DNA from 3 places in the Streptomyces sp. NPDC007917 genome. Region 2 is predicted to be linked to each of the others. Evidence: predicted binding sites of a transcription regulator. Region 2 holds the regulator's gene; each other region holds the start of a gene.
What was found. Region 2 encodes HrcA, which represses chaperone genes, less so after heat shock. Its sites were predicted from a motif close to TTNGCACTCNGNNNNNCNGAGTGCNAA; they were not measured.

Region 1: groL (chaperonin GroEL) is a predicted target of HrcA. The motif match lies at 4,057-4,083, and genes of this name have one in related genera.
Region 3: ACFZDL_RS20580 (FmdB family zinc ribbon protein) is a predicted target of HrcA. The motif match lies at 6,039-6,065, and genes of this name have one in related genera.

The regions. Positions count from the first base shown of each region.
Region 1 covers NZ_JBIBKK010000008.1:160,795-170,339, forward strand. The annotation lists gene ACFZDL_RS17845 (trehalose-6-phosphate synthase) at 1-174, opposite strand, end outside; gene ACFZDL_RS17850 (glucosyl-3-phosphoglycerate synthase) at 258-1,232, opposite strand; SAM riboswitch class I at 1,403-1,548, shown strand; gene thrC (threonine synthase) at 1,566-2,852, shown strand; gene ACFZDL_RS17860 (MoaD/ThiS family protein) at 2,942-3,220, shown strand; gene ACFZDL_RS17865 (cold-shock protein) at 3,665-3,871, shown strand; gene groL (chaperonin GroEL) at 4,210-5,835, shown strand; gene murQ (N-acetylmuramic acid 6-phosphate etherase) at 5,948-6,883, opposite strand; gene ACFZDL_RS17880 (MurR/RpiR family transcriptional regulator) at 6,978-7,907, opposite strand; gene ACFZDL_RS17885 (hypothetical protein) at 7,961-8,314, opposite strand; gene ACFZDL_RS17890 (Cmx/CmrA family chloramphenicol efflux MFS transporter) at 8,378-9,545, opposite strand, start outside.
Region 2 covers NZ_JBIBKK010000006.1:412,922-422,466, reverse strand. The annotation lists gene ACFZDL_RS14790 (DUF3097 domain-containing protein) at 1-601, opposite strand, end outside; gene ACFZDL_RS14785 (MBL fold metallo-hydrolase) at 624-1,358, opposite strand; gene hrcA (heat-inducible transcriptional repressor HrcA) at 1,509-2,525, shown strand; gene dnaJ (molecular chaperone DnaJ) at 2,526-3,662, shown strand; gene ACFZDL_RS14770 (nitronate monooxygenase) at 3,723-4,814, shown strand; gene ACFZDL_RS14765 (16S rRNA (uracil(1498)-N(3))-methyltransferase) at 4,811-5,554, shown strand; gene ACFZDL_RS14760 (hypothetical protein) at 5,700-6,182, shown strand; gene ACFZDL_RS14755 (histidine triad nucleotide-binding protein) at 6,353-6,712, shown strand; gene ACFZDL_RS14750 (ribonuclease Z) at 6,718-7,638, shown strand; gene ACFZDL_RS14745 (PfkB family carbohydrate kinase) at 7,779-8,903, shown strand; gene ACFZDL_RS14740 (PhoH family protein) at 9,055-9,545, shown strand, end outside.
Region 3 covers NZ_JBIBKK010000009.1:262,374-271,918, reverse strand. The annotation lists gene ACFZDL_RS20615 (pyridine nucleotide-disulfide oxidoreductase) at 97-1,116, opposite strand; gene ACFZDL_RS20610 (P1 family peptidase) at 1,191-2,417, opposite strand; gene ACFZDL_RS20605 (AMP-binding protein) at 2,572-3,120, shown strand; gene ACFZDL_RS20600 (hypothetical protein) at 3,124-3,321, shown strand; gene mscL (large conductance mechanosensitive channel protein MscL) at 3,341-3,811, opposite strand; gene ACFZDL_RS20590 (RcpC/CpaB family pilus assembly protein) at 3,869-4,309, opposite strand; gene ACFZDL_RS20585 (S-methyl-5'-thioadenosine phosphorylase) at 4,717-5,574, opposite strand; gene ACFZDL_RS20580 (FmdB family zinc ribbon protein) at 5,673-6,029, opposite strand; gene ACFZDL_RS20575 (potassium/proton antiporter) at 6,152-7,660, opposite strand; gene ACFZDL_RS20570 (penicillin acylase family protein) at 7,871-9,545, shown strand, end outside.

The DNA of each region.
Region 1 (9,545 bases), on a different contig from region 2:
GAGCGCCGCGCAGACCCATACGGCCCCGGCGTCCGGCCCTATCGCACTGAGACCGGAGACCAGCCCGCCGCCGCCGCGCCTGGCGTCGAGCGAACCGTCCTCCCGCAGGGTGTACGAGACCGGGCCGCGGTTGGACGCGACCAGGACCTGTGCAGCGCTGTGCTCAGAGGCCATGTCGCGTACCTAGCCACCTCACGAGTCGCGCAAACGTGTGTACGGTCTCTTGCCCCGGACAGCGGCACCGGGGCGGCCGGGCGTCACGCCGCCCACCGCTCCGCGTACTCCGGGATCTCGATCATCGGCGGCCGCTCCTCCGTGTCCACATCGCTCGTCCGCGCCACGAAACCGGCCTCGCCCCGGTCGAACTGGGTCAGCCGCGGCCGCACCAGATGCCCGCGGGCCAGCCGAAGCTGGGCCGTGCGGTAGATCGTGGCTGCCATCCGGCCGAGCGCCTGCGGGTCCTGGTGGCGGTGTTTGCGCACCCCGAGGTCCACCTGGGCGAGCCCGTCGAGCCCGACCGTGTGCAGCGAATCGATCAGAATGGCGAGCTCCACCCCGTATCCGACGGGGAAGGGCAGCCGCTCGAGCAGCGAGCGGCGCGCCGCGTACTCGCCGCCGAGCGGCTGGACGAAACCGGCCAGCCGCGGCCAGTGCAGATTGAGCAGCGGCCGGGCGACCAGCTCGGTGACCCGCCCGCCCTGGCCGGCCGCCCCGCCGGAGGCGGGTGCGCCGAGCCCGGGGCCGAGCGGCCGGTCGTACATCCCCTTCACCAGGTGCACGTCCGGGTCGGTCAGCAGCGGGCCGACGACCCCGGAGACGAAGCGGGCGTCGAATTCCCGCAGGTCGGCGTCTATGAAGCAGATGATGTCGCCGCTGGTCGCCAGCAGCGAGCGCCACAGCACCTCGCCCTTGCCGGGCAGCGCCGGCAGCTCGGGCAGCAGGGAGTCGCGGTGCACGACCCTCGCCCCGGCCGCCGCGGCGACCTCGGAGGTGCGGTCGGTGGACCCGGAGTCCACCACCACCAGCTCGTCGACCAGCGGCGCGGCCTGGCCCATCAGCTCACGGCGTATGGTCGCGGCGATCTCGCCGACCGTCGCCTCCTCGTTGAGGGCGGGCAGCACGACGCTCACGGTCCGGCCCGTGGCGCGCTTGGCGGCCAGCAGCCGGTCGAGCGGACGGTCGTCGGCGGACCAGGACCGCTCCTCCAGCCAGCGTTCCACCTCTTCCAGCACGGCCATGCCTCCCTGTTGTGCTCCGCACACGTCAGCTGTGATCCATCTCGCGCTTCGGACGACTGTCTTAACCATCCGGGTCTTCGGTTACAGTCTTGAACAGCGCACGTGACCGCCCTGTATCGGGGGTCCCGGTGCGACAAACACGCCGGGGCAGCCCGACGTCATACCGCTCATCCAGAGGGGCAGAGGGATCCGGCCCGTTGAAGCCCCGGCAACCCTCCAGCCGGTCCTGATTCTTCACCGAAGCGGGGCCCCGGCTTGGGAAGGTGCCAATTCCGGCTCGCGGCGAGACGCGCCGTGAGGAAGATGAGGAGAAAGGGCCTCGCCTCCATGGCTGTGCAAGCTGTTGAAAGCTCGACCACCTCTTCCGTCTCGCTCGGCCCCGCCGTCGCCCTGTCCTGTCGCGAGTGCGGTGAGCGCTTCCCCCTCGGCCCCATCTTCGCCTGTGCGGAGTGTTTCGGACCGCTCGAAGTCGCGTACGACCTGCCGACCGGCGACCCCGAGGGGCTGCGCAAGCGGATCGAGGCCGGGCCGAACAACATCTGGCGCTACGCCCCGCTGCTGCCCGTCCCGGCGGACGTGGCCGACAAGCCCAATCTGAACCCCGGCTTCACCAAGCTGGTGAAGGCCGACAACCTGGCCCGCGAGCTGGGTGTGACCGGCGAGCTGCACATCAAGGACGACTCCGGGAACCCGACGCACTCCTTCAAGGACCGCGTGGTCGCCCAGGCCGTCGAGGCCGCCCGCGCCTTCGGCTTCACCACTCTCTCCTGCTCCTCCACCGGCAACCTCGCGGGCGCGGTCGGCGCCGCGGCCGCCCGCGCCGGGCTGCGCTCGTGCACCTTCATCCCGCACGACCTGGAGCAGGGCAAGGTCGTCATGGCCGCGGTCTACGGCGGTGAGCTGGTCGCCATCGAGGGCACGTACGACGACGTCAACCGCTTCTGCAGCGAGCTGATCGGCGACCCGGCGGGCGAGGGCTGGGGCTTTGTCAACGTCAACCTGCGCCCGTACTACGCGGAGGGGTCCAAGACCCTCGCGTACGAGATCTGTGAACAGCTCGGCTGGCGGCTGCCGGACCAGCTCGTCATCCCGATCGCGTCCGGTTCGCAGCTCACCAAGATCGACAAGGGGCTGAAGGAGCTCATCGCGCTCGGCCTGGTCGAGGACAAGCCGTACAAGATCTTCGGCGCCCAGGCCGAGGGCTGCTCCCCGGTCTCCACCGCCTTCAAGGCCGGCCATGACGTGGTGCGGCCGCAGAAGCCGAACACCATCGCCAAGTCGCTGGCGATCGGCAACCCGGCGGACGGGCCGTATGTGCTGGACATCGCGCGCCGTACGGGCGGGGCGGTGGAGGACGTGAACGACGAGCAGGTCGTCGACGCGATCAAGCTGCTGGCCCGTACGGAGGGGATCTTCGCGGAGACCGCGGGCGGGGTGACCCTGGGCGTGACGAAGAAGCTCCTCGAGAACGGGGTGCTGGACCCCGCCCTCACCACCGTCGTGCTCAACACCGGAGACGGCCTCAAGACACTCGACGCGGTCGCCCCGACGAGTGGGCCCACGGCGGTGATCCGCCCGAGTCTCGACGCGTTCCGCGAGGCTGGTCTGGCCTGAACCGGCCCGGCTCACACCAGCTGGCTTGAATTCGCCCCTCGAATTCGCCCTCGCTTCCCGCAGCACTTCCGACAGAAGGTGAAACCCTCATGAGCGTCAATGTCCGGATCCCCACCATCCTGCGCACCTACACCGGCGGGCAGGCCGAGGTCAGCGCCGAAGGGGCGACCCTTGCCGAGGTCCTGGCCGACCTCGACCGCAACCACCAGGGCATCGCGGCCCGCGTCCTGGACGACACCGGCAAGCTGCGCCGTTTCGTGAACGTCTACGTCAACGACGACGACGTGCGCTTCGCGGAGGGCCTGGAGACGGCGACCCCGGACGGCGCCGGTGTCTCGATCATTCCGGCGGTCGCGGGCGGCTGCTGAGCCGGTCATCACCCGCGCTGACCCCGGGTTAAACGGAATCCGCGACCCCGGGTTAAACGGAATCGCCCCGTCCTGATAGAAACGGACGGGGCGATTCCGTGTGTGGAACCGCGATACAGTTAAACCGTTCTCCTCCTGTCGGCCCCGCGCCGACCACATATGAGAACTCGTCAACTTGTGCGCAAGGTGTGCGCGCGAATTGCCGGGTTGATCCCCTATGTCCGGCCCGGCTTGCCCCGGATTCGCTGGAATTCGCCGCTTATTACCGTTCGACCGTCGCCAGAATTCTCGTCCGATTGACCTGTTGCACAGGGCAGTGGGACAGATACATTCAGCGGCGGTCGACGCGTTCCGGCGCACACCCCCCTCGACTCGGGGGGTGAGGTCTGACCCGGGTCCGCGGAGTGCGGTCCTGCGCAAGGGCCAGCAATAGGGGAGTTAGGAATGGCTCAGGGCACCGTCAAGTGGTTCAACGCGGAGAAGGGGTACGGCTTCATCGCGGTCGACGGTGGTGCGGACGTGTTCGTCCACTACAGCGCGATCCAGATGGACGGTTACCGCACCCTCGAGGAAGGCCAGCGGGTCGAGTTCGAGATCTCGCAGGGTCAGAAGGGGCCGCAGGCGGACATGGTCCGCGTGGCTGTTGGCTGAAGCGCGCCGACGCGAAGCAGCTGACTGGACTGTTCAGAGGGCCCGTACCCCCAGGGGGAGCGGGCCCTTTGACGTGGCCGCAGACGATCACCGCCGCAGCTCGTTCCACCTCCATGACCAGCGAGTCTTCTCTCGTAGCCCTTCGGGCGCTTGCACTCTCAGGGGTCGAGTGCTAATCATTGGCGTTAGCACTCTGAGAGTGAGAGTGACAGAAGGATCGGGTCGGTGAGGTCCGTCCGGCCGTGCGGGGCAAGGAACCGCAGGGCAGGCAGACCGTCCGTCGCGGGCGCCAGGCGCGGTCCGGAGCAATCCACCCCGTCTTGGGAGGACCACTTCACATGGCCAAGATCATCGCGTTCGACGAGGAGGCGCGGCGCGGCCTCGAGCGCGGGATGAACCAGCTCGCCGACGCCGTCAAGGTCACCCTCGGCCCCAAGGGTCGCAACGTCGTCCTCGAGAAGAAGTGGGGCGCCCCCACGATCACCAACGATGGTGTGTCCATCGCCAAGGAGATCGAGCTCGAGGACGCGTACGAGAAGATCGGCGCCGAGCTGGTCAAGGAGGTCGCGAAGAAGACGGACGACGTCGCCGGTGACGGCACGACGACCGCGACCGTCCTCGCCCAGGCGCTGGTCAAGGAGGGCCTGCGGAACGTTGCCGCGGGCGCCAACCCGATGGCCCTCAAGCGCGGCATCGAGAAGGCCGTCGAGGCCGTCTCCGCCCAGCTGCTCGAGCAGGCCAAGGACGTGGAGACCAAGGAGCAGATCGCCTCCACCGCCTCCATCTCCGCCGCCGACACCCAGATCGGCGAGCTCATCGCCGAGGCGATGGACAAGGTCGGCAAGGAAGGTGTCATCACCGTCGAGGAGTCGCAGACCTTCGGGCTCGAGCTCGAGCTCACCGAGGGCATGCGCTTCGACAAGGGCTACATCTCCCCGTACTTCGCCACCGACATGGAGCGTATGGAGGCGTCGCTCGACGACCCGTACATCCTGATCGTCAACTCGAAGATCAGCAGCGTGAAGGACCTTCTCCCGCTGCTGGAGAAGGTCATGCAGTCGGGCAAGCCGCTGCTGATCATCGCCGAGGACATCGAGGGCGAGGCCCTGGCGACCCTGGTCGTCAACAAGATCCGTGGCACCTTCAAGTCCGTCGCCGTCAAGGCCCCGGGCTTCGGTGACCGCCGCAAGGCCATGCTCGGCGACATCGCCATCCTCACCGGTGGCACCGTCATCTCCGAGGAGGTCGGCCTCAAGCTGGAGAACGCGGGCGTCGACCTGCTCGGCCGTGCCCGCAAGGTGACCGTCACCAAGGACGAGACCACCATCGTGGACGGCGCCGGCGACACCGACCAGGTGCAGGGCCGCGTCAACCAGATCCGCGCCGAGATCGAGTCCTCGGACTCGGACTACGACCGCGAGAAGCTGCAGGAGCGCCTGGCCAAGCTGGCCGGCGGCGTGGCCGTCATCAAGGCCGGTGCCGCCACCGAGGTCGAGCTCAAGGAGCGCAAGCACCGCATCGAGGACGCGGTGCGCAACGCCAAGGCCGCCGTGGAGGAGGGCATCGTCGCCGGTGGTGGCGTGGCCCTGCTGCAGACCGTCTCGGTCTTCGAGAAGCTGGAGCTGGACGGCGACGAGGCCACCGGCGCCCAGGCCGTGCGCCTGGCGCTCGAGGCCCCGCTCAAGCAGATCGCGGTCAACGCCGGCCTCGAGGGCGGCGTCGTGGTGGAGAAGGTCCGCAACCTCACCCCGGGCCACGGCCTGAACGCCGCGACCGGCGAGTACGTCGACCTGATCGCCGAGGGCATCATCGACCCGGCCAAGGTCACGCGCTCCGCGCTGCAGAACGCCGCGTCGATCGCCGCGCTGTTCCTGACCACCGAGGCCGTCATCGCCGACAAGCCGGAGAAGGCCGCCGCGGCGGGCGCTCCGGGCGGCATGCCGGGCGGTGACATGGACTTCTGATCGACTCCTTGAGTCGATCGGCTGTCCGCCCGGAACATCGGGTACGTCGGGGCGGCACCCTCTCCCAGGGTGCCGCCCCGACGGCGTTTCACCGCACCTGTGCGCCTGGTTCTTACGCCCGCGCGGCCTCCAGGGCGGCCCGCAGATGGCCGTTCGACTCGCTCAGCAGCCGGGCGGCGGTGGGCGCGTCCACCCCGCCGAGGATGGCCAGGATGGCGTGCTTCGTCTCACCGTCGCCGGCGGCCAGCGCGGCCTCGATCTGCGGGTCGGGGGCGCCCGTGGCGAGGGAGACGATACGGCGCGAGCGCGCGCGCAGCTTCTCGTTCGAGGCGCGCAGATCGACCATCAGGTTTCCGTAGGTCTTGCCCAGCCGGATCATGGTGATGGTCGAGACCATGTTGAGCACGAGCTTCTGGGCCGTGCCCGCCTTCAGCCGGGTGGAGCCGGTGAGCAGCTCCGGTCCGACCACGACCTCGATGCCGTGCTCGGCGGCCGCCGCGAGCGCCGAGCCCGCGTTGCAGGACAGCCCGACGGTGAGCGCCCCGAGCCGGCGGGCGTGCTCGACCGCGCCGACCGCGTACGGGGTGCGGCCGGAGGCGGAGACCCCGACGACGGTGTCGTCCGGGCCGATGGCCAGCGCGTCGAGGTCGGCGGCGGCCAGGTCCTTGCTGTCCTCGGCGCCCTCGGAGGAGGTCACCATGGCGGCGGGCCCGCCCGCGATCAGCCCGACCACCTGGCCCGGGGCGGTGTTGAAGGTGGGAGGGCACTCACTGGCGTCGAGCACGCCGAGCCGCCCGGCGGTGCCCGCGCCCGCGTAGATCAGCCGGCCGCCGCGGGCCATGCGCTCGGCGATGGCGTCGATGGCGGCGGCGATCCGCGGGAGCTGGGCGGCGACGGCCGCGGGCACGGCCGCGTCCTCACCGTTCATGATGCGGGCGATCTCGACGGTCTCCAGCCGGTCGATCTCGGCGAGCTCGGGGCGGAACGCCTCGGTGGTGAGCGTGTCCAGCTGGGCGCGCAGCTGTTCCTGTTCAGCGGCGGAAGTCATGGCGAAGCGGCTCTTTCCGGTACGGGGTGGTGACGGGTCCCGCCGAAACGGGGTCCCGCCGATACGGGGGTGTCCCGACTCGGTCGACGCTCGGTCAGCGGGGGCCGGGCCGGGGGTCATGCCGGTGGGCGAGCGCTTCGTACGAGGCCGCCAGCGCGGGCGCGGCCGCCTCGTACGTACGCTGTGCCACACCTATGAAGAGGCAGTCCACGACGAGAAGTTGACTGGTGCGGCTGGACATCGCGGCCGGGCGCAGCTCGCTCTCGCGGGCGGTGGACGTGGTGAGCACGAAATCCGCGTACTGCGCGACCTCGCCGTCGGGGCGGCCGGTGATCGCGACGGTGGTGGCTCCGTGCTCGAAGGCGACGCGCAGCGGCTCGATGACGTCGGTGGTACGGCCCGAATGGGTGATCGCGAGGGCGACGTCGCCGGAGTGGAGCTGCACGGCGTTGGTGACCGCGAGGTGCGGGTCGGCGTGGGCATGCGCTATCAGACCGATGCGCAGCAGCTTCTGGACCAGGTCCTGGCCGACCAGGCTGGAGGCGCCGACGCCGTACACATCGATCCGGCGGGCCGTGGCCAGGGCGGCGACGGCCGCTTCGAGCTGGCTGGTGTCAAGCCCGGCGGCGGTGTCGGCCAGGCACTGCTGCTCTTCCTGGGCGAGCTTGGTGACGACGTCGGCGATGGGATCGTCGACGGCGATGTCGGCCGTGACGGCCGGGGCGCGGCCGGCCGCCTGCTGCGCGGCGAGCGCGGCGAGCGCCAGGCGCAGATCGCGGTAGCCGGGGTAGCCGAGCAGGCGCGAGGTGCGCACGACGGTGGCCTCGCTGGTGCCGGTGCGCTCGGCGAGCCCGGTGACGGTGAGCGCGGCACAGCCGGCCGGATCCCCCGCCACGGCCTCGGCCACGCGCTGCATCGAGCGGGTCATGGAGGGCGCGAGGGTACGGACCTTGGCCGCGAGGGCGGCGGGGGCGGGCGGAGTGGCTTCGGGCGCGGTGAAAGTTTCCTTCAGCTTGCTGCTCACCAGTGAAAGGTATTTTCAGGGCCGGGGGTCGTCAAGAGGCCCCGCCGCGTCCGTCACACGGTCCCGAGCGCCCCCACCCGCGCCACCGACACCGCCGTCTTGCCGCACACCCAGTGCGGATCGGGCCCCAACTCCGGCTCGACGTCCAGCGCGTGCGGATCGCCGCCCTCCGTGCACACCGGGCACAGCGGCCAGCGCCCGTACCGCTCGAGCAGGGCGTCCTGTACGTCCTGGGCCACCAGCCCGGCCAGGTACGTGGCGCCCTCCGGCCACTGCTCGACCCACCACCTGCGGTGCGCGATGGAGTCCTCGACGAGCGAGACGATGTCCGCCTGGGCCACTTCTCCCGCCGCGAGATCGGCGAGCACCAGTGCCCGTGCCGCGTGCAGTGCCTGTTCGAGCTTCATGGGACCCATTGTCACCTTTGAGTACGACTGGCGCCCGTTGGACGCCCGCTTTTACTAGCGCCGCTAGACATGCGAGCGCTGGGGCGCGACGATCACGCCAGAGGCGCCCCGCGCGTGCGGCAGCCGCGCGGCGAGCGCCGTCGCCCCGACGGCGGTCGCCGCGAGCGCCGCGCCCGTCCAGGCCACGGCCGGGTACCCCCAGCCTGCGTCGATGACGAGCCCGCCGAGCCAAGGGCCGAGCGTGTTGCCGATGTTGAAGGCGGAGGTCGTGGTCGCGCCCGCGAGGGTCGGCGCGCCGTTCGCGACGTTGAACATCCGGGCGTTGAGCGCGGGAGCGGTGAAGAAGGCGGTCACGCCGAGCAGCAGCGCCAGGCTCACGGCCACGGCCGCGTGGTGCGCGGTCAGCGCCAGGGCGGCCAGTACGACGGTCGAGGCGGTGATGCCGCCGTACAGCGTGGCGAACGGGTGGGCGTCCGCGATCCGCCCGCCGATCGCCGTCCCCACGAGCGCACCGACGCCGAACAGCGCCAGCACGGTCGGCACCCAGCTCTCCGCCAGCCCGGCCACGTCCGTCAGCAGCGGCGCGAGATACGAGAACAGGCAGAAGACGGCGCCGCCGCTGAGCGCGGTGGTGGCCAGCGCCAGCCACACCTGCCGGTCGCGGTAGATGGACAGCTCGGTGCGGAGCCTCGGCCGGTCCTCTCCGGTCGCCACCTCCGTACGCGGTACGAGGCCGACCACCCCGACGAGCCCGAGCGCCGACAGCGCCGCCACCGCCCAGAAGGCCGCCCGCCATCCGGCGTGCTGCCCCAGGAAGGCCCCCGCGGGCACCCCCGCGACGTTCGCGATGCTCAACCCGCCGACCATCACCGCCATCGCCCGCGCCCGCGCGTTCACCGGCACCAGCGACACGGCCACCGCCGCACCCACCGCCCAGAACCCGGCACACGCCAGCGCGCTGACCACCCGGGACGCGAACAGCACCCCGTACGAAGGCGCCACCGCCCCCGCGATCTGCCCGAGCCCGAACGCGGCCAGCAGCGCGATCAGCGTCGTCCGGCGCGGCAGCCGCAGCGTGGCGGCGGCGAGCAGCGGCGCGCCGACCACCATCCCGATCGCGAAGGCGGAGATCAGCAGCCCGGCGGTCGGGATCGAGACATCCATGTCGCGGGCGATGGGCTGCAGCAGCCCGGAGAGCATGAACTCCGAGGTCCCGAGGGCGAAGACGGAC
Region 2 (9,545 bases):
CCCACACGTCGATGTAGGGGTGCCCGACGACCAGCACGTGCTCCCCGGTGACCTCGGCCGCGATACGGGACTCCTTCGTGCCCGGGACCAGATGGTCGACCAGCACGCCGAGGCGGGCGTCGGGGCCGGGGGAGAAGTCGCGGACGATCGCCGGCAGGTCGTCGATCCCCTCCAGGTACTCCACGACCACGCCCTCGATGCGCAGGTCGTCCCCCCACACCCGCTCGACGAGCTCCGCGTCATGGCGCCCCTCCACGTAGATGCGCCCAGCGCGGGCGACGCGCGCGCGGGCCTGGGGGAGGGAGAGGGAGCCGGAGGCCGTGCGGCGCGGGCCCGTGGGGGCGGCGGCGCGGGGGCGCACCAGGGTGACGACGCGGCCCTCCAGGAGGAAGCCGCGCGGTTCCATGGGGAAGACCCGGTGTTTGCCGAAGCGGTCCTCCAGAGTCACCGTGGGGCCCTGCGCGGTCTTCTCGCAGCGGATCACGGCACCGCAGAACCCGGTGGTGACCTCCTTGACGACCAGGTCGGGCTCGGCCGGCACCTCGGGCGCGGGCGCCTGGCGCTTCCAGGGCGGGGTCAGGTCCGGGTCGTACTGTCGCATCCGAGTGACCCTAGCGCCGACCTCAGGGGGACACGCCGAAGCGAGCCGCGAGTTCGTCGCGCTGCGCCCGGACGAACCGGGCGTCCACGACGGCGCCGTGCCCCGGGACGTACAGCGCGTCCTCGCCGCCGAGGGCGAGCAGCCGGTCCAGGGCGGCCGGCCACTGGCCGGGGATCGCGTCGGCGCCCGCCTGGGGCTGCCCCGACTCCTCGACCAGATCGCCGCAGAAGACCACCTCGGGCTCGCCCGGGGCCCGGCCGGGGACGAGGACGGCCAGGTCGTGAGCGGTGTGGCCGGGGCCCACGTTCGCCAGCAGGACGGGCCGGTCGCCCAGGTCCAGGGTGAGCTCGCCGCACACCAGGTGGTGCGGGCGTACGAGATGGTCGGCGGCCCCGGCGGCGGCGCCGGGGTCCGCGCCGTGGCGCACCGCGTCCTCGCGCAGCGCGTCCCGTTCGCGGCCCAGCAGCTCGTCGAGTCCGGCGGCCCCGTACACCTCGCAGCCCGCGAAGGCGGCGGTGCCGAAGACATGGTCGAAGTGGGGGTGGGTGAGGGCGATGTGAGTGGGCCGGCGGCCGAAGAGCCGGGTGACCTCGCGGCGCACCCAGGCGCCCTCGGCCAGATCGGCGCCGGTGTCCACGACCAGGACGCCGGTCCGGCCGGCGATCGCGCCGACGGTCGCGTCCCAGCCCGGCAGCCGGCACCGGATGACGGACGGCGCGAGATCTTCCCAGCGCGCCTCTTCCCAACGGGTGTCCATACGGAGACGCTAGCTCCAGCGGTGGCAAAGCGGCGGCTCTTGCCCCGGCCACGGCACCCCGCCGTACACTGGCTGAGGGGTTCTGGCACTCGTGACCATTGAGTGCCAGGGGGAAGACCTGATGAGACGGCTGGACTGGAGGTGCGCGCGGTGCTCAGCGAACGCAGACTCGAGGTACTGCGTGCGATCGTCCAGGACTATGTGGGCACGGAGGAGCCGGTCGGCTCCAAGGCGCTCACCGAGCGGCACCGGCTGGGCGTCTCCCCGGCCACGGTGCGCAACGATATGGCGGCCCTGGAGGACGAGGGCTATATCGCCCAGCCGCACACCAGCGCCGGGCGCATCCCCACGGACAAGGGCTACCGGCTGTTCGTCGACAAGCTGGCCGGGGTGAAGCCCCTGTCCACGCCGGAGCGGCGGGCCATCCAGAACTTCCTGGACGGCGCCGTGGACCTCGACGACGTGGTGGGCCGCACGGTCCGGCTGCTCGCGCAGCTGACCCGGCAGGTCGCGGTGGTGCAGTACCCCTCGCTGACCCGCTCGACGGTCCGCCATGTGGAGCTGCTGTCGACGAGCCCGGCGCGCGTGATGCTGGTGCTGATCACCGACACCGGCCGGGTCGAGCAGCGCATGGTGGACTGCCCGACGCCCGTGAGCGAGGAGTCGCTGGCGGACCTGCGGGCCAGGCTGAACAGCCGGGTCGTGGGCCGGCGGTTCGCGGATGTGCCGCAGCTGGTGCAGGACCTGCCCGAGTCCTTCGAGCAGGAGGACCGGGGGTCCGTCTCGACGGTCCTGGCCACCCTGCTGGAGACGCTGGTCGAAGAGACCGAGGAGCGGCTGATGATCGGCGGCACCGCCAATCTCACCCGTTTCGGACACGATTTCCCCCTGACGATCCGGCCCGTGCTCGAAGCGCTCGAGGAGCAGGTCGTGCTCCTCAAGCTGCTCGGCGAGGCGAAGGACTCGGGCATGACCGTACGGATCGGTCATGAGAATGCTCACGAGGGCCTGAATTCCACTTCGGTCGTGGCAGTCGGCTACGGTTCGGGCGACGAGGCGGTCGCCAAACTCGGCGTGGTCGGACCGACCCGCATGGACTACCCCGGAACGATGGGAGCGGTACGCGCAGTGGCACGTTACGTCGGACAGATCCTGGCGGAGTCGTAAGTGGCGACGGACTACTACGCAGTCCTGGGCGTGCGGCGTGATGCCTCGCAGGACGAGATCAAGAAGGCATTCCGCCGGCTCGCGCGCGAGCTGCACCCGGACGTGAATCCGGATCCCAAGACCCAGGAGCGGTTCAAGGAGATCAACGCCGCCTACGAGGTCTTGTCCGATCCCCAGAAGAAGCAGGTCTACGACCTGGGCGGGGACCCGCTGTCCGCCGCGGGCGGCGGGGGCGGCGCGGGCGGCTTCGGCGCCGGCTTCGGCAACTTCTCCGACATCATGGACGCCTTCTTCGGCACCGCGTCCCAGCGCGGCCCGCGGTCCAGGACCCGGCGCGGCCAGGACGCCATGATCCGCCTCGATGTGGAGCTGACCGAGGCGGCCTTCGGGACCACCAAGGACATCCAGGTCGACACCGCGGTCGTCTGTACGACGTGCAGCGGCGAGGGCGCGGCGCCCGGCACCACGGCGCAGACCTGTGACATGTGCCGGGGCCGTGGCGAGGTGTCCCAGGTGACCCGGTCCTTCCTCGGCCAGGTCATGACCTCCCGGCCCTGCCCGCAGTGCCAGGGCTTCGGCACCGTGGTGCCGACGCCGTGCCCGGAGTGCGCGGGCGACGGGCGGATCCGCTCGCGCCGGACGCTGACCGTGAAGATCCCGGCCGGCGTGGACAACGGCACCCGGATCCAGCTCGCCGGCGAGGGCGAGGTCGGCCCGGGCGGCGGCCCGGCGGGCGATCTGTACGTGGAGATCCACGAGGTCCCGCACCCGGTCTTCCAGCGCCGGGGCGACGATCTGCACTGCACTGTGACCATCCCGATGACGGCGGCGGCCCTGGGCACGAAGGTGCCCCTGGAGACGCTCGACGGCCTGGAGGAGGTCGACATCCGGCCCGGCACCCAGTCCGGCCAGTCGATCCCGCTCCACCAGCGCGGCGTGACCCACCTGCGCGGCGGCGGCCGAGGCGACCTGATCGTCCACGTCGAGGTGCAGACCCCGGCCAAGCTCGACCCGGAGCAGGAGGAGCTGCTGCGCCGGCTGGCCAAGCTGCGGGGCGAGGAACGGCCGATGGGCGAATTCAAGCCAGGGCAGCAGGGGTTGTTCTCGCGGCTGAAGGATGCGTTCAACGGACGGTAGAGCCCTCAGGGGCCCCGAGCCGAGTACTGATCCACGCGGAGGACATGACACGATGTCGCCATGTCCTCCGCGCTGACCGATCTCTTTCGGTACCCGATCGTGCAGGCCCCGATGGCGGGTGGGGCCTCCTGCCCGCAGTTGGCTGTCACCGTCTCCGAGGCCGGCGGCCTCGGGTTCCTCGCCGCCGGCTACAAGACGCCGGAGGCGATGTACGAGGAGATCAAGCAGGTGCGGGGGCAGACCGGCCGGCCCTTCGGCGTGAACCTGTTCATGCCGCAGCCGCTCACCGCCGACCCCGCCGCCGTGGAGGTCTACCGCGAGCAGCTCGCCGGGGAGGCGGCCTGGTACGACACCCCGCTGGGCGACCCCGACTCGGGCTCCGACGACGCGTACGACGCCAAGCTGGCGATACTCCTCGACGACCCGGTCCCGGTCGTCTCGTTCACCTTCGGCTGTCCCACCCGCGCCGTTCTCGACGCGTTCGGGAAGGCCGGGACGCGGACGGTGGTGACCGTCACCTCGCCCGCCGAGGCGCAGGCCGCCCAGTGGGCGGGCGCCGACGCCGTATGCGTGCAGGGCGTCGAGGCGGGCGGCCACCAGGGCACCCACCGCGACGACCCGCGCGCCGACGGGACGGGCGCCGGGCTGGGGCTGCTGTCGCTGGTCGCGCTGGTCCGGGAGGTCGTGCAGATTCCGGTCATCGCGGCGGGCGGGCTGATGCGCGGCTCGCAGATCGCCGGGGTGCTGGCGGCGGGCGCGGTCGCGGCCCAGCTGGGGACCGCGTTCCTGGTCTGCCCCGAGTCGGGGGCCAACACCCTGCACAAGAAGGCCATGACCGACCCGGTGTTCGGCCGTACGGAGCTGACCCGCGCCTTCTCCGGGCGCCCCGCGCGCGGGCTGGTCAACCGCTTCATGCGCGAGCACGGCCGGTACGCCCCGGCCGCCTACCCCCAGGTGCACCACCTCACCTCGGGGCTGCGGAAGGCGGCGGCGAAGGCCGGCGATCCGCAGGGCATGGCGCTGTGGGCGGGGCAGGGGCACCGGCTGGCCCGGGAGCTGCCCGCCGCGCGGCTGGTGGAGACGCTGGCAGCCGAACTGGACGCGGCACGTGAGGGTTTGGGCGTCGGGCGGGACAGAGGTGCGGTGTCGTGACCGCTCCTGTCTTCCTGGCCGACTCCCTCGCGGGGGCGGCCGTGGGGGCGCGGCTGACGCTCGAGGGGCCGGAGGGCCGGCATGCCGTGTCGGTGCGCCGGCTGCGCGTGGGCGAGCCGGTGGTGCTGACGGACGGGGCCGGTACGGGCGCTTTCGGCGCCGTGGCGGCCGTCGAGGGCAAGGACCGGCTGCTGGTGGAGGTGGCCGAGGTACGTCATGAGGCGCCGCCGAGCCCGCGGATCACCGTCGTCCAGGCGCTGCCGAAGGGGGACCGCGGCGAACTGGCCGTGGAGACCATGACGGAGACGGGCGTGGACGCCATCGTGCCCTGGACGGCGGCGCGTTGTGTCACCCAGTGGAAGGGCGAGCGCGGCCTGAAGGCGCTGGGCAAGTGGCGTTCGACGGCCCGGGAGGCGGGCAAGCAGTCGCGTCGGCTCCTCTTCCCCGAGGTGACGGACGCGATGACGACCCGCCAGGTTGCCCGTCTTCTGGCCGAGTCCGACTTCGCGGCCGTCCTGCACGAGGAGGGCGGGGAGCCGCTGGCGACGGCGCCGCTGCCCGCCGGGGGGAGCGTCGCGCTGGTGGTGGGCCCCGAAGGGGGTGTGTCGCCCGAGGAGTTGGCTGCCTTCGCCGAGGCCGGGGCGCGCCCGTACCGCCTGGGCCCGACCGTGCTGCGCACCTCCACGGCCGGAACGGCGGCGGCCGCGCTGCTGTTGGGGCGCACGGGCCGCTGGAGCTGACGCCCCACCGCCACCCGGATGCCCCCGACTGCCCCCGCGCGCCCGGCGGATCATGTGGCCGAGTGTGCCCTTCCGGATTCCCCCGCTCCGGTGGGAACCTCTCCCTATGGGGGCAATGAGGCATCAAAGGAACGCGCTCTTGGCGGTGGTGGCGGCGGCCCTGGCGGCCGTCGCGGTGACGGCGTGCGAGCCCAGGGACAAGACGGGGCTCAGCGCCATCGGGGTGGCGGTCACCACGGACCGGGTCAGCACGCGCGCGCTCGAAAAGGGCGGCATAGACGTGCGCTGGATGACCTGCAACGCGGATGTGAAGGGCAAGCACACGTCCGGCCCGTCGCGGGACGCGAAGGCCTCCGTCCACTGCCGGGGCGAGACCAAGGACGACCGCACCATCAAGGTCAGCGGCACCGTCACCTACGAGCGCAAGAACATCTGCGTACGGGGCGATCTGACCGCCAAGGTGGACGGCCACCAGGTCTTCCGGGCGAATGTGATCGGCGACTGCAACGCACGGAAGACGGCGCATCCCAAGCCGTCCCGGAAGACCGTCCACCCGTGGGACCGGCGGACCACGGCGGCCAGCGACAAAGGCAGCGACAGAGGCAGCGACAGGGACAGCGGCAAGTAGGAGGCGGCCGACGGGCGGGCGCCGGGAAGCGGCCGGCCGAGAGGCGGCCGCAGCCGGCGCACCGCTCCCGCTCCACGGCGGCGGACCACCCCGTGGTTTCGGCGCGCGCCCTCCGGGCGTCCCGGTAGCATCCGGTTCCGTACCAGCCGACGTTGCGTAAGGAGCCACCGGTGGCGGGAGAACCGCAGGCCGACTGCCTGTTCTGCAAAATCGTCTCGAAGGAGGTGCCGGCGACCGTCGTCCGCGAGACCGGGACGACCCTCGCCTTCCGGGACATCAATCCCCAGGCGCCGACCCACGTCCTGGTGATCCCCAAGGTCCACTACCCGGACGCCGCCTCCCTCGCGGACGCGGAGCCGCAGGTCGCCGCCGACATACTGCGCGAGGCGGGCGCGGTCGCCGCCGACGAGTCGATCGACGGCACCGGCTTCCGCGTCATCTTCAACACCGGCTCGGGCGCGGGGCAGACCGTCTTCCACGCGCACGCCCACGTCCTGGGCGGCCGCGGCTTCAACTGGCCCCCCGGGTAGTCCCGTTGTCCGTACGTGAACTGGTCGTCCTGGGCACCGCGAGCCAGGTGCCGACCCGGCACCGCAACCACAACGGCTATCTGCTGCGCTGGGACGGCGAGGGCATCCTCTTCGACCCCGGCGAGGGCACCCAGCGGCAGATGCTGCGGGCGGGGGTCGCGGCCCATGACATCAACCGGATCTGTGTCACGCACTTCCACGGGGACCACTCGCTGGGTCTTGCCGGGGTCGTCCAGCGGATCAACCTGGACCGGGTGCCGCACCCGGTGACCGCGCATTACCCGGCGAGCGGACAGCGCTTCTTCGAGCGGCTGCGGTACGCGACCGCGTACCGCGAGACCGTGCCGCTGGCCGAGGCGCCGGTGTCCGGCCGGGGCGGGGTCCTGACGCGGACCGCCGGGTACACGCTGGAGGCGCGCAGGCTCTCCCACCCGGTCGAGTCCTACGGCTACCGGCTGATCGAGCCCGACGGCCGCCGGATGCTGCCCGAGCGGCTGGCGGCGCACGGCATCCGCGGGCCGGAGGTCGGCCGGCTGCAGCGCGAAGGGGCGCTGGAGCGGGAGGGGCGCACGGTCACGCTGGAGGAGGTCAGCGAGGTGCGGCGCGGACAGCGCTTCGCCTTCGTCATGGACACCCGGCTGTGCGAGGGCGCCTACGACCTCGCCCAGGGCTGCGACCTGCTGGTGATCGAGTCGACCTTCCTGGACGAGGACGAGCCGCTGGCGGTCGAGTACGGGCATCTCACGGCAGGCCAGGCGGCGCGGCTGGCCGCGGAGGCGGGGGTGCGGCACCTGGTGCTGACCCACTTCTCCCAGCGGTACGGCGACCCCTCCGACTTCGAGCGCCAGGCGCGGGCGGCGGGCTTCGAGGGCGAGCTCACGGTGGCGCAGGACCTGATGAGCGTGGCGCTGCCCAAGCGGCGCTGAGCGCCCGCTCACGCTCGGGCCCCGCCGCTGTCGGTGCCATCGTGCACACTGGCCGCAGCCGCACTGATCCACGACATTTCGCTGAACGAGATTCATTGAACGGGACCGGCGACGAGGCCGGTCCAATCTGGGAGCGCACGGTGACCACAGACCACGGCCAGCCGCTCGCGGCGGCGTACCCGGCGGAGTACCCCCTGCTCGACCCGCTCGCGGCCGTCCGCAGACCCGGTGACCCGGCCTGTGACGTCTATCTCACCGGCACGGTCTTCCTGGACATCATCTTCACCGGCCTGGACTCCGCCCCCGTGCGCGGCACCGAGTCCTGGGCCCGCGGTATGGGCTCCAGCCCCGGCGGGGTGGCCAACATGGCCACGGCCCTGGCCCGCCTCGGCCTGCGCACCTCCCTCGCCGCCGCCTTCGGGGACGACATGTACGGGGACTACTGCCGCGACGCCCTGGACCGCGGCGAGGGCATCGACCTGTCGCTGTCCCGTACGGTGCGCGGCTGGCACTCCCCGGTGACCGTGTCCATGGCCTACGAGGGCGAGCGCACGATGGTCTCCCACGGCCACGAGGCGCCGCCGCCCGAGGAGCCCGCCCCCAGCTGCCCGCCCCCGGCGCGCGCCGCCATCGCCTCCCTGGTCCCGGGGAACCGCGAGGAGTGGGTCACCCAGGCCGTCGGCCACGGCAGCATGGTCTTCGCGGACGTCGGCTGGGATGACACCGGCCGCTGGGACCCGGCCGACCTCGCCGATCTCGAGCACTGCGAGGCCTTCCTGCCCAACGCGGCCGAGGCGATGCGGTACACCCGCACCGAGTGCCCGCGCGCCGCCGCCCGCGCGCTCGCCGACAAGGTGCCGCTCGCGGTCGTCACCCTCGGCGCCGAGGGGGCGTACGCGGTGGACGGGCGCACCGGAGAGACCGCCGAGGTGCCGGCGATCGCCGTGGAGGCCCTGGACCCGACCGGCGCGGGCGATGTGTTCGTGGCGGGCTTCGTCACCGGCACCCTCGCCCAGTGGCCGCTCGCCGACCGGCTGGCCTTCGCGGGCCTGAGCGCCGCGCTGTCCGTGCAGGAGTTCGGCGGCTCGCTGTCGGCGCCCGGCTGGGTGGAGATCGCCGCCTGGTGGCAGCACGCGAAGTCGTACGACGACCAGGACCCCTCCGCGCTGCGCCGTTACGCCTTCCTGGACCGGATCCTCCCGGCGGCCGCCCGCCCCTGGCCGCTGCGCCGGGCGGTGCCGACGATCGGCTTCCGGCAGGCGTGAAGCGGGGGTGAGGCAGGGGTGACGGGGGAGGGTCCGCTGTGGACTAAAAGCACTCGGGTCTTGTCAGTGCTCCGTCGTACCCTTGTACTCGAGGTTGTCGAGCAACGAGAACCCCGTAAGAGGAGGTAGGAGCAGGCCTCAGAGCCGGCCCATGACGCAACCAACCACAGCACGCCAGGCGCATGCGCAGTTCACGGTTCCGAACAAGCACCCGATGGTCATGGTGCTGGGATCGGGCGATTCGCTGCTGCGCGTCATTGAGAAGGCCTTTCCGGCGACCGACATCCACGTGCGGGGCAATGAAGTCAGCGCGACCGGTGATCCGCGGGAAGTGGCCCTCATCCAGCGCCTGTTCGACGAGATGATGCTGGTGCTCCGCACCGGTCAACCGATGACAGAGGACGCGGTGGAGCGCTCGATCGCCATGCTGCGCGCGGCGGAGGACGGCGAGAGCGCGGTGGAGACCCCGGCCGAGGTGCTCACCCAGAACATCCTCTCCAACCGCGGCCGCACCATCCGCCCCAAGACCCTCAACCAGAAGCGTTACGTCGACGCCATCGACAAGCACACCGTCGTCTTCGGCATCGGCCCGGCCGGCACCGGCAAGACGTATCTGGCCATGGCCAAGGCGGTCCAGGCCCT
Region 3 (9,545 bases), on a different contig from region 2:
GCCGACCTCCACCGCAACCACCACCACATCCACCGCCGCCATCCGCGGCGCCCTTCCCTCGGCGGTGAGACGGAGCCATCCCGTCTCACCGCCGGGTCATGCGCGGGGTGGTACGTCATCCGTCACCACCGTCGGCAGGCCGCGTGACGCGTAGTAGGCGCCGAGCGCGGCCTCGCTCCCCGACCCCATGGCGGTCGCGATCCGCTGGAAGCGGGCGGAGCGCAGATCGCCCGCGGTGAAGACCCTGGGGTGCTGACGGGAGGGCGGACAGTAGCCCGAGGAGTCGGTGGAGAGGTCCCCGCCGGGCGGCGTGGGGCCGCTGCCGAGGTTGCGGAACCCGAGGTGGCCGGTCAGGGTGCGCCGCTCGCCGTCCACGGTCACCACCTCGGCCGTGAGCGGAGCGTCGGCTGTGGGCGGCTCTCCGGGCTGCTCCTCGGGCGGGGGCGACGCGAGGGTCAGGCGACGCACCGGCACCAGCTCGACCCGCGGGTCCTGGGCGATCTCCTCGGCCTTGTACGCGTCACCCGGCGGACAGGCGACGACGAACCGGCTCTCCAGGTCCGGATGGGCCCGCAGAAATGTGCCGAGCGGCCGGTCGGCGCCGAGGACCAGCGCGGTGCGGCCGCTGAGCGCGGCCGGGTCCGCCTCCCACAGCGGGGGCAGCACCAGCCCTTGCCGACCGTCGATCCACCCGGCGTCCTCCAGCCGCAGCGGCCCGACGCCGGTGGCGACCACGGCGTACGGCGCGGTCAGCAGCAGCGCGGAACCGGGCGCCTCCGCGGGCACGGTGGTCACCTCCACCCGGTCCTCGTGGGCGCCGATCCGCACGGCGCGCCGACCGAGCTCCACCCGGCACAGATCGCTGCGGGCGACATCGGCCCTGATCGCCGCCGCCAGAGCCGGACCGGTGGCGAAGCCCAGCACATTGCCGAGCACCGCGACGCGCTCCAGCCCTCGGCACAGCGACTCATCCGACTCGATGAGCACGGACCGCATCCCGAGGCCCGCCGCCATCACCACGGCGGCGCAGCCGGCCGGGCCACCGCCGACGACGATCAAGTCGGCCTCGACGGCAGCGGCCTCCACGGCAGCCACATCCATGGTGGCGGCATCCATGGTGGTGGCCTTCCTGGCCGTGGTGTCCCCAGCGGTTGTGTCCGTCATCGCTCCCCTCACCTCCCTCGCCCCGGCTACGCGGAGCTCTCCCTACGGGCCCCCGCCCCGCCTTCCGTCTCGTCCTGCGGTCCTGCCTGCCCGGAGCCGTACAGCTCGCGGTACGAGGGGAACACGCCCCCCGGCCCGTCCACCCCCTCGGCCGCCAGCACCCCCTTGACCACCGCGCGCGTCAGCACATCCGCCCCCGCGGCCAATACCTCGTTCAGCGCGCCGGCTTCCACATGCACCCCGAACGCCGGGTCCTGCGCGCCGTCGGCGCCCTCCGGCACGAGCGGGCGGTCGCCCGTCGCCAGGGCGAAGACCGTGTCACCGTCGGACAGCAGATGCACGGGCCGCACCGCGCGCGCCAGGCCGTCGTGTGCCGTGCCCGCGAGCTTGTGCGCCTGGGCGCGGCTGAGCACCGCGTCCGTGGCGACCACCGCCAAGGTGGTGTTCAGCGGGGGCCGCACGGACGCCGCCGAACGCCGCTCCGACTCGGCCCGCGCGGCGGCCAGCCGACGCTGTGCCCTGGCGTGCTCCGCCTCGCCGGGACGGTGGACCCGGCCGCCCTCCGGCACCGCCTCATACGGCTCGTACGGCTCGCCGAACCACTCCCCGTACAGCGCGCCCGTCAGCGGATCGACCACCGAGCCCGCCGCGTTGACCGCCGCCAGGGCGGCCACGGTGATCCCGGACGGCAGGACCACGCTCGCCGAGCCGATGCCGCCCTTGACGCCTCCCGCCACCGCGCCCGTGCCGGCCCCCACACAGCCCTGCGCGACCGGCGCGCCCAGGTCCGTACCGGCCGCGGCCTCGATGGCCTCGCGCCCCAGCGCGGCGTCCGGCCGGGCCCGCCAGTCGCCCCCGCGCCCGAGGTCGAAGAGGGCGGCGGCCGGTACGACCGGCACCACCTGCGCCGGGTCGGGGCCGACCCGGAAGCCACGGCCCTGCTCCTCGAGCCAGGCGGCCACTCCGGAGGCGGCGTCCAGTCCGAACGCGCTGCCGCCGGTCAGCACGACGGCATCGACGCGCTGGACGAGATTGCGCGGATCGAGGGCGTCGGTCTCGCGGGTGCCGGGGCCACCGCCTCGGACATCGACCGCGGCGATCGCACCTCCTTCGGGGGCCAGTACGACGGTCGTGCCGCTGAGCCATCCGTCGCCGGTCCGCCGCGCATGGCCGACGCGCAGCCCGGGTACATCCGTCAGGGCATCGACCCGGCCGGGGCGGGCGGGTCGGGGTGTCTTCCGGTCGCTGTCCATGGGCGCTATGCGTAGCACGGAAGCCGTGGCGAAGGGGCCGCGGGCGCGGGAGCGTTCGCGCGGAGCCCTCGTCAACAGGACGTTCATCAGACGTTGATTGGCCGACGGCAGGCTGTGCGATATGCCGTTCGCCCTCGTCCGAAGGAAGACCAACGTGCCCCGTACGTCTCGGACGGAGGAGCTCCCGACCCTGGCCGCCGCCGCGCGGCAGGCGCCTCGGGTGGCCCTCCGCTGGATCAGTGAGCCGGACTGCGAGGAGGAGCTGACGCACGCCGAACTGCTCGACCAGGCGGGGCGGGCGGCGGCGGCCCTGACGAGGCTCGGCGTGCGCGCGGGGGACCGGGTGGCGGTGCATCTGCCGCTGATCCCCGAATCCGTGATCGCCACGCTCGCCTGTGGCCGCCTCGACGCCGTACGCTCCACGCTCCCCGTCGGGCTGCGCGTCCATGAGCTGCGCGCCCGGCTGGCGGGGATGGACGCGAAGGTGCTGATCACCGCGGACGGCGACTGGCGGCGCGGGGAGCCGCAGCCGCTCAAGCCGCTGATCGACCGGGCGCTGGCGGGCAGCGCGCGGACCCCGAAGGTCCTGGTCGTCCACCGTCTGGCCCGCCCCGTGTCCTGGACGCCCGGCCGGGACCTGTGGTGGCACGAGCAGCTGGCCGGCGCCCCCGCCGACGCGCCGTCCGACCGGTCGTACTCTTGACGCATGAGCACCGCCCCCGACCCCGGACCGCGCGACCCGGCAGCCGCGCTGATCTTCGACGATCCGCTGGCGCAGCGCTCCTCGGACGACACGGACCGCGGCTGGGGTGAGCGCCCGGCCGGCGGCGGCACCGGCGATGGCACCGACGGCGCCGCGGACCTGGCCCGCTTCCTCGACGAGAAGCCGCCCCACCACCTCTGAGCTCCGGAACCCCGAGGGCTCAGGTGCTCGATGCGCTGCCGCGCAGCGCGACCAGCTCGTCCCTTATCTCGCGGAGCAGCGCGATCTCGGCGCTCTCCTTCTCGGCCTGCTTCTCCTCTTCCTGCTGCTCCTTGGCGGCCTTCCGCGCCAGATAGCGCGACATCGGCAGCACCATCAGGAAGTACACCACCGCCGCCGTGATCAGGAAGGTGAGCACGGCGCTCAGCACGGTCCCCCAGAGGATGGGGATGCCCCTGGTGACCTCGCCCGCGGCGTTCGTCTCGCAGGGGGCCTCCAGGCAGGAGCGGTACTTCTCCAGGTCCTTGGTGCCGAAGGCGCCGACGACCGGATTGATCAGGCCCTTCACTATGGAGTTCACGACGCCCGTGAACGCGGCTCCGACCACGACCGCGACAGCCAGATCGATGACGTTGCCACGCATCAGGAAGGCCTTGAAGCCCTCCATGACGCTCTTCTTCTCCTCGCTCAACCCTTTGCCTTTCTCTCGCCGCACCGGTTGTGGAGCGGACGGCTCCGCAACCTACGGTCAAGATCGGCACAGCGCCACCGCCAACTTCGATGTGGCCGCCGCACCGGCCAGGGCCGCCGCGGTCGGCCGCTCCACCGCGAGCACGACCAGCGCTCCGCCACTCGCCGCTCCGAGGTCCGCGCTCTCGACGTCCGCCGCCGTCATACGCCCCGGCCGCGGCACATCGGTCACCCGCGCACCACGAGCGATCACATGCGCGGCGGCAGGGCCGCGGGCCTGACCGGGCCCCGGGGCGGCCAGCACATCCACTCGGTCACCGGGGCGCAGCAGCCGCACAGCCGCCGCGTCGGCGATCCGCACCGGCGCGGACACCACGGCCGGCCGCGGCTCGCGTCGGCCGTCGTCCGGCGGCGCGGAGGCCGCCGGACGCGGTTCGGAGCCGCCGGAGGGCGCGGCGGCTGCCAGCGCGGCCGCGGTCATCGCCAGACCCGCCGCCATCGAGCGCCGGCGCCGCCGTAACGCCCGCCGCAGCCGATGTCCGCCGCGGCCCACCCGCACCGGCCCGAACCCCGGCACCGCGCACGTCGGGGGAGTGCGACGGGACCGCTCGGCCCAGGAAGGAGCCGAGCGCGCCCGGGACGCGGGCGAAGGCGACAAAGGCGATGAGAGGGACAGAGAGGGCGATAGTGAGGGCGGCGGGGATGGAGGGGATGGAAGTGACGGAGGAGAGGAAGCGGACGGAGAGCGGAGGAACGGGTCGGACACGGCAATCACCGCCTGTCGTGAGAGGCCGGGAGCTTCTGGCCCCTTCACGATGCCCGTCCTCGCCGAATCCCGCTCGGGCCTGTGCACAACCCCCAGGCTGTGGATAACTCCGTCACCCGCGCGGGTAAACCCGCCGACCGCTACGGCAGCTCGATCCCCAGGTCCCAGCCGTCGTGCCCATGGGTGCACAGGCACTCCCGCGCCTCGGCGGCCGGCAGCGCGCCCACCGCGTCGAACAGCACGTCGCGCAGCCGCTCCAAGTTCTCCCCGAACACCCGCAGCACCTCGCCGTGCGAGACCCCCTCGCCCGTCTCCGCACCCGCGTCCAGGTCCGTGACCAGCGTCAACGACGTGTAGCAGAGCTCCAGTTCACGGGCGAGCACCGCTTCCGGATGTCCCGTCATGCCGACCACCGACCACCCCTGCGCCGCATGCCACCGCGACTCGGCCCGGGTGGAGAAGCGCGGCCCCTCGATCACGCACAGCGTGCCGCCGTCCACCGGTTCCCAGTCGCGCCCGCGCGCCGCCGCCACCGCGACCTGCCGCCCCGTCGGGCAGTACGGATCGGCGAAGGTGGTGTGCACCACGTTCGGGACCTGCCCGTCCGGCAGCGCCTCGCCGTCGAAATAGGTCTGGACGCGGCCCTTCGTGCGGTCCACCAACTGGTCCGGCACCAGGAGCGTCCCCGGCCCGTACTCGGGCCGCAGCCCGCCCACCGCGCACGGGCCGAAGATCTGCCGTACCCCGACCGAGCGCAGCGCCCACAGGTTGGCGCGGTAGTTGATCCGGTGTGGGGGCAGGTGGTGCTTGCGGCCGTGGCGCGGGAGGAAGGCGACCCTCCGCCCGGCGACCTCGCCGAGGAAGAGCGAGTCGCTCGGTGCGCCATAGGGGGTCTTGACGGTGATCTCGGTCACATTGTCGAGGAAGGAGTAGAACCCCGACCCGCCGATGACCCCTATCTCCGCCGTCTCCGCATACGTACTGCTGGTCTCCGCCATGCGGTCACCCTAGCCAGCGCCGTCCGCGCATACGACATCCCGCCGCCTCCCCCTGAGGGAAGCGGCGGGATGTCGTATGCGCTTGGGGCGGCCGTATGTCAGGCGGCCGACGAGGTGCTGCTCGACGTGGTCGACGACGAAGAACTCGACGACGAGCCCGACGAAGAACTCGAGGACGACGACGAAGACGTGTCCGAGGAGGAGGACGAAGACGAGGAGCCCTCGCTCTTCGCGGCCGCCGGCTTCGACGAGCCGCCGCCGGTGCTGCCGGACGACGAGCCGCGGCTGTCGTTCCGGTAGAAACCGGAGCCCTTGAAGACGATGCCGACCGCCGAGAACACCTTCTTCAGGCGTCCCTTGCAGCTGGGGCACTCGGTGAGCGCGTCGTCAGTGAACTTCTGCACCGCCTCGAGGCCCTCGCCACACTCGGTGCACTGGTACTGATAGGTCGGCACTTACTCCTCCTGGCACTCTCACTCAATGAGTGCTAACGACGGTCCATAGTGCAGTATTCCTGCCCGCCAGTCCACTGCGGCGGGCCATACGGTGACCCAGCCCACGCGGCCCGGCCCGACCGTCACTGCCCGCTCGTGCCCAGCCAGCCCGCCAGCTTGCCGCCCCGGCCCACCGCCCGCAGCCGCTCCTCCGCCGCGTCCCGCACCGGGTCCGTGGCCACGACCAGCAGCTCGTCGCCGCGCCGCAGCACGGTCGAGGGCTGCGGCACAAAGCTCTTCGCTTCCCGGACGACCAAGGTGACCGCCGCCCCCGTCGGCAGCCGCAGCTCGCCGACCTCCACGCCGTGCATCTTGGAGTCCCTGGGGATCGAAACCGACAGCAGATGCCCGCGCAGCCGCTCCAGCGGCGCCGACTCGATGCCGAGGTCCGCCGCCCCCTCCTCCTCGCCCAGGCGCAGCCGGCGCGCGACCCAGGGCAGGGTCGGGCCCTGCACCAGGGTGTAGACGATCACCAGCACGAAGACGATGTTGAAGACGCGGCGGCTGTCGGGCACGTCCGAGACCACCGGGATGGTGGCGAGCACGATCGGCACCGCACCGCGCAGCCCCGCCCACGACAGCAGCGCCTTCTCCCGCCACGGCACCTGGAAGGGCAGCGTGCTCACCAGCACCGAAAGCGGCCGGGCCACCGCGGTCAGCGCCAGCCCGACGCCGATGGCCGGCCAGACGTCGTCGCCCAGGTCGTGGGGGGTCACCAGCAGGCCGAGCAGCACGAACATGCCGATCTGCGCTATCCAGCCGAGCCCCTCGGCGAAGCCGCGCGTCGCCGGCCAGTGCGGCAGCTTCGCGTTCCCCAGGATCAGCGAGGCCAGGTAGACGGCGAGGAAGCCGGAGCCGTGGGCCAGCGCCCCGCCCGCGTACGCGATCACGGCGATCGCCATCACCGCGATCGGGTACAGGCCCGAGGCGGGCAGCGCGACATGCCGCAGGCCGTACGCCCCCAGCCAGCCGATGGCCAGCCCCACCACCGCGCCGATGGCCAGCTCCAGGGCGATCTCGCCGAGCAGCAGGTACCACGGCTCAATCGCGCGCTGGGCGGAGAAGGCGACCACGAGGATCACCACCGGGGCGTCGTTGAAGCCGGACTCCGCCTCCAGGGTGCCCGTGAGCCTCCTCGGCAGGGGCACCTTGCGCAGCACTGAGAAGACCGCCGCCGCGTCCGTGGAGGACACCACCGCACCGATGATCAGCGCTTGCCGCCAGTCGAGCCCGACCAGATAGTGCGCGGCCGACGCCGTGACCCCGACGCTCACCGCGACCCCCACCGTGGACAGCACGGCGGCGAGGGGCAGGGCGGGTTTGATTTCCCGCCACTTCGTGCCGAGGCCGCCCTCGGCCAGGATGACCACAAGCGCGGCATAGCCGAGGACCTGCGTGAGCGCGGCGTCCCCGAAGACGACGCCGATCCCGTCCTGCCCGATCGCGACGCCGAGGCCGAGGTAGATGAGCAGGGTCGGCAGCCCGCTGCGCGTCGAGACCCTGACGGCCGCCACCGCGACGAGCAGGACGAGTGAGCAGATCAGCAGGAGTTCGTTGAGGTGGTGGACAGTCAGCGGCCGAACCTTTCTCACGGGAGCGGCCGGAAGGCTCCCCGACCGACCGGAACTTCATTGCCTTACCTAATATTTTACGGGTTCTTGACGCGGGTGTCTGACATCGGTTTTTCGCGGGTGGTGGCCGGTGGGTGGCCCCAGTCATGACTCCGCGTAGGGGCGGCGACAGCGCTGCGCCTATGGTTGCTCCAGCACTCCAGGATCACCCTGCCCCCTCGAAGGACAGCGATGCCCGCCAACAAAAACGGCCCTTCTGGCAAGAAGAAGGGCCGACGTGCCCGCCTGATCGTGATCGCAGTCGTGCTGCTGCTCGTGGGGGGCGTCGGATACGGCACGTACTGGAGCATCAGTACGGTGCGTGCCTCCTTCCCGGAGACCACGGGATCGCTGCAGCTCAAGGGCCTGTCCGGGCCTGTGCAGGTCAAGCGCGACGGCTACGGGATACCGCAGATCTACGCCGACACCCCCGAGGACCTCTTCCGCGCCCAGGGGTTCGTCCAGGCCCAGGACCGCTTCTGGGAGATGGACGTACGCCGCCATATGACGGCCGGTAGGCTCTCCGAGATGTTCGGCTCCGGACAGGTGGAGACCGACGCGTTCCTGCGCACTCTGGGCTGGCACCGCGTCGCGCAGCAGGAGTACGACACCAAGTTGTCGCCGTCCACCAAGAAGTATCTGCGGGCCTATGCCGACGGGGTCAACGCCTATCTCGCGGACCACCAGGGCAAGGAGCTGTCCGTCGAGTACGCGGCCCTGGAGTTCGAGCACGACTACAGGCCCGAGAAGTGGACCCCGGTCGACTCGGTGGCCTGGCTCAAGGCCATGGCGTGGGACTTGCGCGGCAATATGCAGGACGAGGTCGACCGCGCGCTGGCCTCCAGCCGCTTGAGCGCCAAGGAGATCGAAGAGCTGTACCCGGCCTACCCGTACAGCCGCAACAAGCCGATCGTGGACGGCGGCGCGGTGGACGGGACCACCGGCGCGTTCGACCCCAAGGCGACCGCGACGGACACCTCCACCGACTCCCCGGCGAACGGGGTCGCGGGCGCCACCCAGGGCTTCCAGACCCAGCTCTCCTCGCTCTCCAAGACCCTCGACGACGTGCCGGCGCTGCTCGGCCCGAACGGCACCGGCATCGGCTCCAACTCGTGGGTGGTCGCGGGCCGGTACACGACCACCGGTAAGCCGCTGCTCGCCAACGACCCGCATCTGGCCCCCCAGCTGCCGTCCGTCTGGTACCAGATGGGCCTGCACTGCAACCAGGTCAGCACCGCGTGCCCGTACGACGTGGCGGGCTTCACGTTCTCCGGTATGCCGGGGGTCGTCATAGGCCACAACCAGAACATCGCCTGGGGCATGACCAACCTGGGCGCGGACGTGACCGACCTCTACCTGGAGAAGGTCACCGACCAGGGCTACCTCTACGACGGCAAGCAGGTGCCCTTCAAGACCCGTGAGGAGACCATCAAGGTCGCCGGCGGCAAGTCCCGGACGATCACCGTCCGCTCCACCCGGCACGGCCCGATCGTCTCCGACCGGGACGACGAACTCGGGGACGTCGGCAAGAGCGCACCGGTAGGCAGCGACGTCGGCGATGTGGCACCCGACCGCGGCGACGGCTACGCCGTCTCGCTGCGCTGGACCGCGCTGGACCCGTCCAACTCCATGGACGCGGTCTTCGAGCTCGACTCCGCCAAGAACTTCACCGACTTCCGCAAGGCGGCCCGCGACTTCGCCGTCCCCGCCCAGAACCTGATCTACGCCGACACCAAGAACCACATCGGCTACCAGATGCCCGGCAAGATCCCCACGCGCGCCAAGGGTGACGGCCGTTACCCGGCGCCCGGCTGGGACTCGCGCTACGAGTGGAACGGCTACATCCCGCAGGCCGAGCTGCCCTGGG